DNA from 3 places in the Bradyrhizobium sp. sBnM-33 genome. Region 1 is predicted to be linked to each of the others. Evidence: riboswitches for the same ligand, from Rfam matches in the RefSeq annotation. Region 1 holds a riboswitch; each other region holds the start of a gene.
What was found. Region 1 has a riboswitch for cobalamin ahead of RX328_RS08045 (DUF1636 family protein). Riboswitches for the same ligand answer to the same signal wherever they lie in the genome.
Positions count from the first base shown of each region.

Region 1 (3,272 bases):
GACGATGGTGAGCAAGTAGATCAATGTCCCAGCCCTGGGCGCGCAGGAAGGCGAGGTCGCCACGTGTCGACTTCGAGCCGGGAACGATGACGAGCTTTGCATCGCCAGGGATCGCCTCTCCAGGCCCGACCATCACAAGATCGACGCAGGGTTCGAGCTTCAGCGGATCGAGGTCGTCAAAGTTCGCGATCCGCGAAAGCGCGAGAAAGGCGATTTTGCATTGCGCCGCCTTGCGCGCACCGGCAAGCCCCAGGGCATCTTCGGCCGGAAGCTCGTTGGCGCGGGCGAAGTAGGGCAGGACCCCAAAACCCCGCCAGGATGTGCGGGTTTCGATCAGCCGATAGCCATCGTCAAACAGGGAGGGATCACCGCGAAATTTGTTGATGACAAAACCGCGGATCATGGCGGCATCCTCGGGATCGAGCACGGTCTTGATGCCGACGAGCTGCGCAATGACGCCGCCGCGGTCAATGTCGCCGATCAGCACGACCGGGACCTCGGCCCTCCGGGCAAAGCCCATGTTGGCGATATCAGCGCTCCGCAAATTGACTTCGGCGGGGCTGCCGGCGCCCTCGACCAGAACTAGATCGGCGCGATCCTTCAGCCGGGCGAAACTCTCGAGAACCGGCGCCATCAGCGAGGGTTTCATCGCGGCATATTCGCGTGCGCGCACCGTCGCCACGCGGCGCCCCTGCACGATGATCTGGGCGCCGATATCGGTTTCCGGCTTCAGCAAGACGGGATTCATGTCCGTGTGCGGCTCGACGCCTGCGGCTTGCGCCTGCAATGCCTGTGCGCGTCCGATCTCGCCGCCGTCGATAGTCACGGCCGCGTTGTTTGACATGTTCTGCGGCTTGAAGGGAAGTACCCGATGTCCGCGGCGGGTCGCGGCGCGAGCAAGGGCGGCCACGATGAGCGACTTGCCGACGTCGGAGCCGGCTCCCTGGATCATCAATGCGCGCGCCATGGAATCGGATTCTCGCTTGCTTCGTCAGAACTCGATGCCGGGCTGCGCCTTGATTCCGGATCGGAAGGGATGCTTCACGAGCGTCATCTCCGTGACGAGGTCGGCGGCGTCGATCAATTCCTGCTTGGCATTGCGCCCGGTGAGAACGACGTGCGTCATCGGCGGCTTTGAATTCTTGAGAAATTCAACGATTTCTCCGATCTCCAGATAGTCGTAGCGAAGCGCAATGTTGATCTCGTCGAGAACGACCATGCGCAAGGCGTGATCGGCGGTCAGCTGTTTGGCCTTCTCCCATGCGGCGCGGGCGGCAGCGACGTCGCGGGAGCGGTCCTGGGTTTCCCAGGTAAAGCCTTCACCCATCGCATGGAACTGGCACAGTTCACCAAAATGTCCGGTCAGGAGACGGCGCTCGCCGGTATCCCACGCACCCTTGATGAATTGCACGACAGCGCAGGGAAAGCCATGCGCGACGCACCGCATGATCATGCCGAAGGCCGAGGAAGATTTTCCCTTGCCTGCGCCGGTGTGGACGATGATGAGTCCCTTCTCTCCACTCTTGGTGGCCATCATCCGGTCGCGGGCGGCCTTCTTCTTCGCCATTTTGGCAGCATGGCGGGTATCGAGCGAGGCCTCGGCGACGACAGCTTCCTCCTCAGCGGCATCCGGTTCGGAAATCATCTGCACGTTCCTTTGGCTTGACAAGTTGCACGCTTGAGCAAATGGTGAGGCAGCGTTGGTTCCTGTCCTACGACAGGCGAAGAGGGAATGCGATAGGGCTCTTGCCTCGAAGCTTTAGCCCTGAAAAGCAGCCGCCCCCGCGACCGTGACCGGAGAGATCTCCAAGAACCACTGGCCCGTTTGGGTTGGGAAGGTGGAGATCAAAGGGAAACCTGCTCCGCAAGCCGGGAGACCTGCCAGCGCACAGATTGACCACCGGCGGACGGGGTGTTCCGCGACGGGGAGCGAACCCTCGCGTCTCTGGGTTCGTGTGCCTCATCGCCTCCGTCAAAAATTTTTTGAAGAAGGGGCGATGACCGTTACGTTGCATGTCTGCATCACCTGCTGTGCCGGCCAAACGCTGATGGAAGGCGAAACCGCGCCAGGCGCGCGTCTGCACAGCGCCATCCTCGCGGCTGGCGTGCCGGAAGGCGTCAACGTCGTTCCGGTCGAGTGTCTATCCGCCTGCAGCCAAGGCTGCTCGATTGCACTCTCCGGTCCCCGGCGCTGGTCCTATGTGTACGGCCGCTTGTCAGACGCAAGCGCGCCGGACGTTGTTGCTGGCGCCGCGGCCTATGCGGCGGCGCCCGACGGCATCGTGCCATGGCGCAGCCGGCCGGAGATCTTCCGCAAGCAGTCGCTTGCGCGCATTCCACCCATCGCCGTCGTGCCGGAGGCCGCAGAATGAAAACGCTTGCCAAGATCCCGGTGACCGTTGTCACCGGCTTTCTCGGATCGGGCAAGACGACGCTGATCCAGCACCTGATCACCAACGCGAACGGCAGGAAGCTTGCGGTGCTCGTCAACGAGTTCGGCAGCGAAGGCGTGGATGGAGAGATCCTGAAATCCTGCGCGGACGCCAACTGTCCTGCAGAGAACATCGTAGAGCTCGCCAATGGCTGCATCTGCTGCACAGTCGCCGACGATTTCATTCCCGCCATCGAGCAGTTGCTCTCTCGACGCGTGAAGCCCGACCATATCCTGATCGAGACATCGGGATTGGCATTGCCGAAGCCACTGCTCAAGGCATTCGACTGGCCCGAAATCCGCTCGCGGATCACGGTCGACGGCGTGATCGCGCTAGCGGACGCGGAGGCCGTGGCGGCCGGCCGCTTCGCACCCGATCCTGTCGCGGTCGAAGCCCAGCGTGCGGCCGATGAAAACCTCGACCATGAAACGCCGCTTTCGGAAGTATTCGAGGATCAGATCGCTTGCGCGGACATCGTGCTGCTCACCAAGGCGGACCTTGTCGGCGCGGAAGGACTTGAAGCGGCCAAGGCGGCAATCGCGGCCGAGATGCCGCGTCGCGTGCTGCTGATGCTGCCGGTCGTCGACGGCGCGGTCGATGCCCGTGTGATCCTTGGTCTCGAAGCAGCGGCAGAAGACGATCTCGCCGCGCGCCCCTCGCACCACGACGGCGAGGAAGAGCACGAACACAACGATTTTGCCTCCGTTGTAGTCGAGTTCCCGGAAGTCGCGAATATCGATGCGCTGGTCGCATCGATTCAGCGGCTTGCGCGCGAACAGAACGTGCTGCGCGCCAAGGGATATATTGCGGTTGCGGGCAAGCCGATGCGATTGCTGATGC
Region 1 covers NZ_CP136624.1:1,706,132-1,709,403, forward strand. Annotated here, with positions in the region: gene RX328_RS08035 (cobyric acid synthase) at 1-967, opposite strand, end outside; gene cobO (cob(I)yrinic acid a,c-diamide adenosyltransferase) at 992-1,645, opposite strand; cobalamin riboswitch at 1,685-1,901, shown strand; gene RX328_RS08045 (DUF1636 family protein) at 1,998-2,372, shown strand; gene cobW (cobalamin biosynthesis protein CobW) at 2,369-3,272, shown strand, end outside.

Region 2 (3,272 bases), 590 kb from region 1:
AACAAGACCGGCGGACGCACGTAGCGCGATCCGTAGGATTGCACCCAGCCGTGTGTGGTGAAGGCGAAGCCTGCGAGCTGTTCGCCAAAATACTGCACCATGTCATTGCGCTCGAACTCGCCATGGACGAGCACGTCCAGCCCGATATTTTCCTGCCAGCGCACTGTGCGGGCCGTCTGGTTCTGCAGGTAGAGCTTATAGGCTTCGTCCGTCAGAGCTCCCCTGGCGTGAGCGGAGCGGGCGTTCCTGACATCGGCGGTTTGCGGGAACGAGCCGATGGTCGTGGTCGGGAACGCCGGCAGGTTGAAGCGCTCGCGCTGAACGGTGGCGCGTTCAGCGAAGACGCTGGAGCGGAAGCGCATCGGCTCATTGATGCCGGCAACACGTGCCGCCACCTTCGGGTCGTGAATGCGCGGCGACGCCTTGCGGGAGGCTGCCGCCTGGTCCGAAGCTTTCAGGCTGTCCGCGACTGCTCTGCGGCCATCGGCCAGCGCGGTTCCGAGCGTGGCCAGCTCCTCGAGCTTCTGCACCGAAAATGCCAGCCAGCTTTTTATTTCGGGATCGAGCCCGGTCTCAAGTGAGAGATCGATCGGGACATGCAGCAGCGAACAGGAGGGGGCGACCTGCACACGGTGCTTGCCGAGTTTGGCGATCACCGGCTCAAGCCGGTCGAGAAGCCGGCTCAAATTAGCGCGCCAGATGTTACGGCCGTCGATGATTCCGAGCGACAGCACGAGGTCGTCAGGAAAACCGGCGAGCTCGTCGATCTGCTCCGGCGCGCGCACCAGGTCGAGATGCAGGCCGGCGATGGGAAGGGATAGCGCAGTATCGCGGTTGGCGCCCAGCCCGCCAAAATAGGTCGCCAGCATGATCTTGAGCTGCGGCACCGCGCTCGTGATCTTCGCATAGGCATAATGCAGCGCCTGATGCGCGACGATATCGAGGTCGAGCACCAGACACGGCTCGTCGATCTGCACCCATTCCGCGCCCCGATCGGCGAGTTCGCGCAGGACCTCGATGTAAACCGGCACCAAGCGATCAAGCAGGGACAGCGGATTGAAACCGGCATCCTTGCTCTTGGCGAGTTTGAGAAACGTGACCGGCCCGACTAGCACAGGGCGGGTCTGATAACCCAGCGCCTTGGCTTCTTCGTATTCCTCGATCGGCTTGCGCGAGGCGAGGACAAATTTCTGATCCTTGGCCAGTTCGGGCACCATGTAGTGGTAGTTGGTGTCGAACCATTTTGTCATCTCGAGCGCCGGCACGCCGTGCGCGGCGTCGTGCCCGTGATTGATATGGCCGCAGCTCGCTTCATGTGCCTTGCCTTGTGCGCCGCGTGCCATCGCAAAGTAAGTCGCAAGGGAGACCGGCCCGCCGTTCCAGCGATAGATTTCCGGAATCGCACCGACCATGACGGATGTGTCGAGCACCTGGTCGTAGAACGAGAAATCGTTCGACGGGATCACGTTGACGCCAAGCTTTTTCTGACGCGCCCAGTTGGCGGCGCGAAGCCCGATGCCGGTCTCGATCAGCGCCTTCTCGTCGGTTGCGCCGGACCAGAAACTCTCCAGCGCGAATTTCAGCTCGCGGCGCGGACCGATGCGCGGCGTGCCGAGGGAGGCAACGGGAAGTGAAGAAGTGGAGATGATGGAAGAAGATGTAGAACCAGACATTGGCTTAACCCCAAAAGTTGGGGGCAAAGGCCGAAGTGACACGTCTGGATTTTCGCGAACGGCAGAGCGCGCGCGGAAAATCGCAACCGCACCACCGGGACACCCCGCCCGAGGACGTGTATGTTGTCGAGGCAGGTCTCCTGGCTCGCGGGTCAATGCTGCTGTCCGGCCTTCCCGAAACCTCGTGAGGCTTCAGTGACTTCATTGGACAGCGGCTCGCCGCTTACAGTTGCGGGGGCAGCTCCGGCTTTGGCTTTTCGGCCGCACCGGCTTCCCTCTTAGCTTCGGAAGAACGTCTCCCGAAGAACCACGACGGGTCCACTTATCGGCAACGCGGCAGGCGCGTCAACTCGGCGACATTCGCTGGTTCGTTGTAATCGTTGTTCACAGCCGCAGGTTCCCTCGCCGAAATTCTTGCACATCACCTGCTCTCCCCATTGACAGGCGGACGCGAATAACACGAGATATAGCCGTCACGGTCCGCCATGACCCAACACATGGTGGCTAAGAGGGAAGCCGGTGTATCGCGAAAATCCGGCGCTGCCCCCGCAACTGTAAGCAGTGAGTTGTTTTCCGAATCTTACGTCACTGATGCGGCATCGCATTGGGAAGACACGGGGACAACGGCGACCTGCGAGCCAGGAGACCTGCCGCGACACCGAAAAAACGTCCACGGGCGGGGTGTCCCGGCGGCGCTTGCAGATTCATGCCGGGGTTTCTCGCCCGCGCATTTGAAGCAGCGTCCTCTCTGACATCCAGCCCCAATACCATCACGGGGTCTCTTGATGTCACTCTCTCTCGATCGCGGAGCCAGTGCCGCTCCATTCATCCGGTTGCGGCCCGAATCGCTTGCCGTCTCGGAAGCGCAGCCGCCGATGCAGGTGATTCGTCGCAACGGCACGGTTTCGAAATTTGACGCCAGCAAAATTTCGGTCGCGATGACCAAGGCGTTTCTCGCGGTCGAGGGACATGGCGCGGCGGCCTCCCGCCGGGTGCATGAAATCGTCGAGCAACTGACCGCCGAGGTCGTCGGCGCGCTGTCGCGCCGGATGAGCGAGGGCCGCACCTTTCATATCGAGGACGTGCAGGACCAGGTCGAGCTCGCCTTGATGCGCAGCGAGCATCACAAGGTCGCGCGCGCCTATGTGCTCTATCGCGAGGAACGTACGCGCCAGCGTGCCGGACAGGACGTGGCCATGGCCGCCCAGCCATCGGGGAAGCCCTCGTTACGTGTCACCCTGGCCAGTGGCGTGCAGGTCCCGCTCGATATCGCGCGGCTGACGCTGATCATCGAAGAAGCCTGCACTGGCCTTCAGGGCGTCGGCGCCACCGCGGTGCTCGCCGAGACGCAGCGCAATCTCTATGACGGCATCAGCGAGGACGAACTGGCGCTGGCGTCGGTGATGGCCGCGCGCACGCTGGTGGAGCAGGAGCCGAACTACGCCTATGTCAGCGCGCGGCTCTTGCTCGACAAGCTGCGCACCGAGGTGCTGTCTTTCGTGCATGACACGCCGACCAGCGCGTCGCAGGCCGAGATGGCCGAGCGCTACGGCGAGTACTTTCCAGCCTACATCAAGGCCGGCATCAAGGCCGAACTGC
Region 2 covers NZ_CP136624.1:1,120,143-1,123,414, forward strand. Annotated here, with positions in the region: gene metE (5-methyltetrahydropteroyltriglutamate--homocysteine S-methyltransferase) at 1-1,673, opposite strand, end outside; cobalamin riboswitch at 1,786-2,000, opposite strand; cobalamin riboswitch at 2,133-2,343, shown strand; gene RX328_RS05285 (ribonucleoside-diphosphate reductase subunit alpha) at 2,459-3,272, shown strand, end outside.
Region 2: linked by a shared signal. The riboswitch ahead of metE (5-methyltetrahydropteroyltriglutamate--homocysteine S-methyltransferase) and the one ahead of RX328_RS08045 (DUF1636 family protein) in region 1 are both predicted to bind cobalamin.

Region 3 (3,272 bases), 1.1 Mb from region 1:
CGGCAAACCGCGCAGCAAGCCCGAGATCGTGCGTCACCACGATGATCAGCACACCCTTGTCCGCGGTCGCGCGCAAGTTCTTCATGACGTCGATCTGGTGCCGCGGGTCGAGCGAGGCGGTCGGCTCGTCGGCCAGGATGATCGGCGCTTCCACCGCGAGTGCGCGGGCCAGCGCCACGCGGCTGCGTTCGCCGCCGGACAATTCGGTGACGCGTCGATCACTGAACTCCATCACGTCGACGGCCTGCATCGCGCGCAGCACGGCCTCGGCATCCCTGGGCGACAGCCGCGCCGGATCGGTTGCGCCATGCGGGTAGCGGCCGAGCGCCACGATATCGCGCGCCGGCAGCGGCCAATGCACGAGATGCCCCTGCGGCAGATAGCCGAAGCGTTTGGCGCGCTCACGCAGCGACAGTGAGACCAGCGCATCGCCGCCGATCGTGATCTCGCCTTCGGAGGGGATCAGCCCGGCTAGCGCGCGCAGCAGCGTGGTCTTGCCGGCGCCATTCGGGCCGACCAGCGCCACCAGGTGCCCCGCCGACAGCGCCAGCGAAACGTCCTTCAGCACGACGCGGCCGGCGAGCCGCACGCCGAGTCCCCTTGCGGTCAGCAGCGCAGCCTCGCTCATGCGACGCCTCCGCCGAGCGCGCGGCGTTCGCGCATGATCAGATAGAGGAAGAACGGCACGCCGATAATCGAGGTCAGCACGCCGACCTTGATATCCGATGTTGAGGGAATGATGCGCACTGCAATATCCGCGGCCAGCAATAGCGCCGAGCCCGCGAGTGCGCTCGGCACCAACAGCCGCCCGGGATCGTGGCCGATCACGGGCCGCATCAGGTGCGGCGCGACCAGGCCGATGAAACCGATGGTGCCGGTAACAGCGACGGCGCCGCCGACACCCAGCGCGACGCCCGAAATCACGAACAGCCGTAGACGCCCCACATCGACGCCAAGGCTCTGCGCGGTTTCCTCGCCCAAGCTCAGCGCGCGAAAGGCGTGGCGCTGGCTGAACAGCATGACCGCGCCGGCAATGATGAATGGAAACGCCAGCATCACATGCTGAAAGCTGCGATCCTCGAGCGAGCCGAGCAGCCAGAATGCGATCTCCAGCACCACGAAGGGGTTGCTGGAGAGGTTCATCACCAGCGCGGTGGCAGCGCCCGCAAAGCTCGAAATCGCCAGTCCCGAGAGAATGAGGATCAGCAGACCCGCATTGCGGCCGGCGATCGAGAGCAGCACGAACACCGAAGCGAATGCCGCGATGATCGCGGCGACCGGCAGCGCATAGGAGCGCACGTCGGCCAGCCCGATCGCAATCACCAGCACCGCGCCAAAGGCGGCCGATTGCGGCGCGCCGAATAGCGAGGGCGAGGCCAGCGGATTGCGCAGCAAGCCCTGCAGCGACGCGCCCGACAGCCCGAGGATGGCGCCGATCGCCAGCGCCAGCAGCGTGCGGGGCAGGCGGATTTCCCGCACGATCACCTGCGCCACCTCGCTGCCGCCACCGAACAGCGCTTGCGCCACCGCAAGCGGCGACAGCCGCACCGGCCCGATGCCGAGCGAGATCAGCATCAGGAGCACAACAAGGGCAGCAAGCGCCGCGGTCGCGCCGATCCGCCGGCGCGCGGCGTCCTCATTGGTCAGGGCTACGGCTTCAACACTCATCGATCGTCCTAAAGCAGGTTTACCCGCCCCGGTACAGGCGGCGGGCAGGCGTGCTCATGCGGCAAAAATAGCGCACTCGTCCAGTGAGGATCGCGGGACGCCCCGGGGCGCATTGACTCGGACTTTGACAAACTTCTACCATAGTTCCCGACGGTTCCCGTTTTGGGGATCAAAAGGGAATGCGGTGCGGGGAAATCCCCCAATTCCGCGGCTGCCCCCGCAACTGTAAGCGGCGAATCCTTCGTCACATGCCACTGGGCACTCGGTCCTGGGAAGGCGACGATGGGGTAACGACCCGCGAGCCAGGAGACCTGCCGTCAGCCGTGGTCACACGCGAAGATGTCGGTCGGGGAGTACAGACATTAGCTTCACCTGAGCTGCTCAAAGCACATGGTGAGACTTGGTTCGCTGTGACGTGCCACTGACGTCATACCGAGGTCCAAGTCATGTCTTTCACCAACACAGCCGCAAGGCGCCGCCGCTTTTGGCTCGCCTCCAGCTTTCTCGTTCCCATCGTGTCGCTAGGCATCTCCGGTGCGCACGCGCAGCAGACGGCGGCGGAGCCATTGCCGCCGATCGAGATAACTTCGCCTACCGACCCGAACCGGACTCGCGCAAAACCGACCTACAATGAAGCGTCGACCTCGCGCCGCGTCGTGCCGGCGGCGGTGCCGTCGACCGGCGGAAGACCCGCAGCGGGGATCGGCTCGAACACCGCATCCCAGGGCGTCTCGCAAGGCGCGGACGGCAGCGGCGACCGCCAGTTTTCAGGAATCGTCGGCTCGGCGTCGACCGTTATTACCGCCGAAGAGATCGCGCACTCACCGGCTCAAACGCTGCAGGAAATCATCGCGCAAACGCCCGGCGTGCAGCTGACTAGCCTGTTTGGTGGCGTCAACGGCGCCAAGACCAGCGTCGACCTGCGCGGATTCGGCGCTTTCGCGACCTCAAATACGCTGGTGCTCATCAATGGCCGAAGGCTCAACGACATCGACATGGCCGGTGTGGATTTTTCGACCATTCCGCGCGACTCGATCGAGCGCATTGAAATCACGCGCGGCAACAGCGGCGCGGTGCTGTATGGCGACAACGCGGTCGGCGGCGTCATCAATATCGTCCTGAAGAACGGCGTCGGTGGCCCACCTGTTGCCATGCGCGCAGAGGCCGGTATCGGCTCCTTCAACCAGCGCATGGCCTCGGTTTCGGCGGCGCTGAATTCGGGACCATGGTCGACCTCATTCTACGGCAACGCAATCAAGTCCGACGGCTATCGCGAAAACAACGCGCTCGACCAGCGCAACGGGGTCGGCAATCTCAATTACACCACTCCCGATCTCAAGGCCTTCCTGACGGTGACCGGCGACGACCAAAAGCTCGGACTCCCCGGTGGCCGCATCGTCGATCCCTCGATTGGCGTCAACGAACTGGTCACGAACCGCCGCGGCGCCGCCACGCCATTCGATTATGGCAATCAGCAGGGCGCCAGCGCTACCGCCGGTTTTACCAAAACCCTGTGGAACGGAGCCGAACTCATTGTTGATGGCGGCGTCAGAGACAAGAAAACGCAAAGCGGATTCTTCGGGGCGATACCGTTTGCGTCGCCA
Region 3 covers NZ_CP136624.1:651,144-654,415, reverse strand. Annotated here, with positions in the region: gene RX328_RS03040 (ABC transporter ATP-binding protein) at 1-628, opposite strand, end outside; gene RX328_RS03035 (FecCD family ABC transporter permease) at 625-1,668, opposite strand; cobalamin riboswitch at 1,803-2,002, shown strand; gene RX328_RS03030 (TonB-dependent receptor) at 2,115-3,272, shown strand, end outside.
Region 3: linked by a shared signal. The riboswitch ahead of RX328_RS03030 (TonB-dependent receptor) and the one ahead of RX328_RS08045 (DUF1636 family protein) in region 1 are both predicted to bind cobalamin.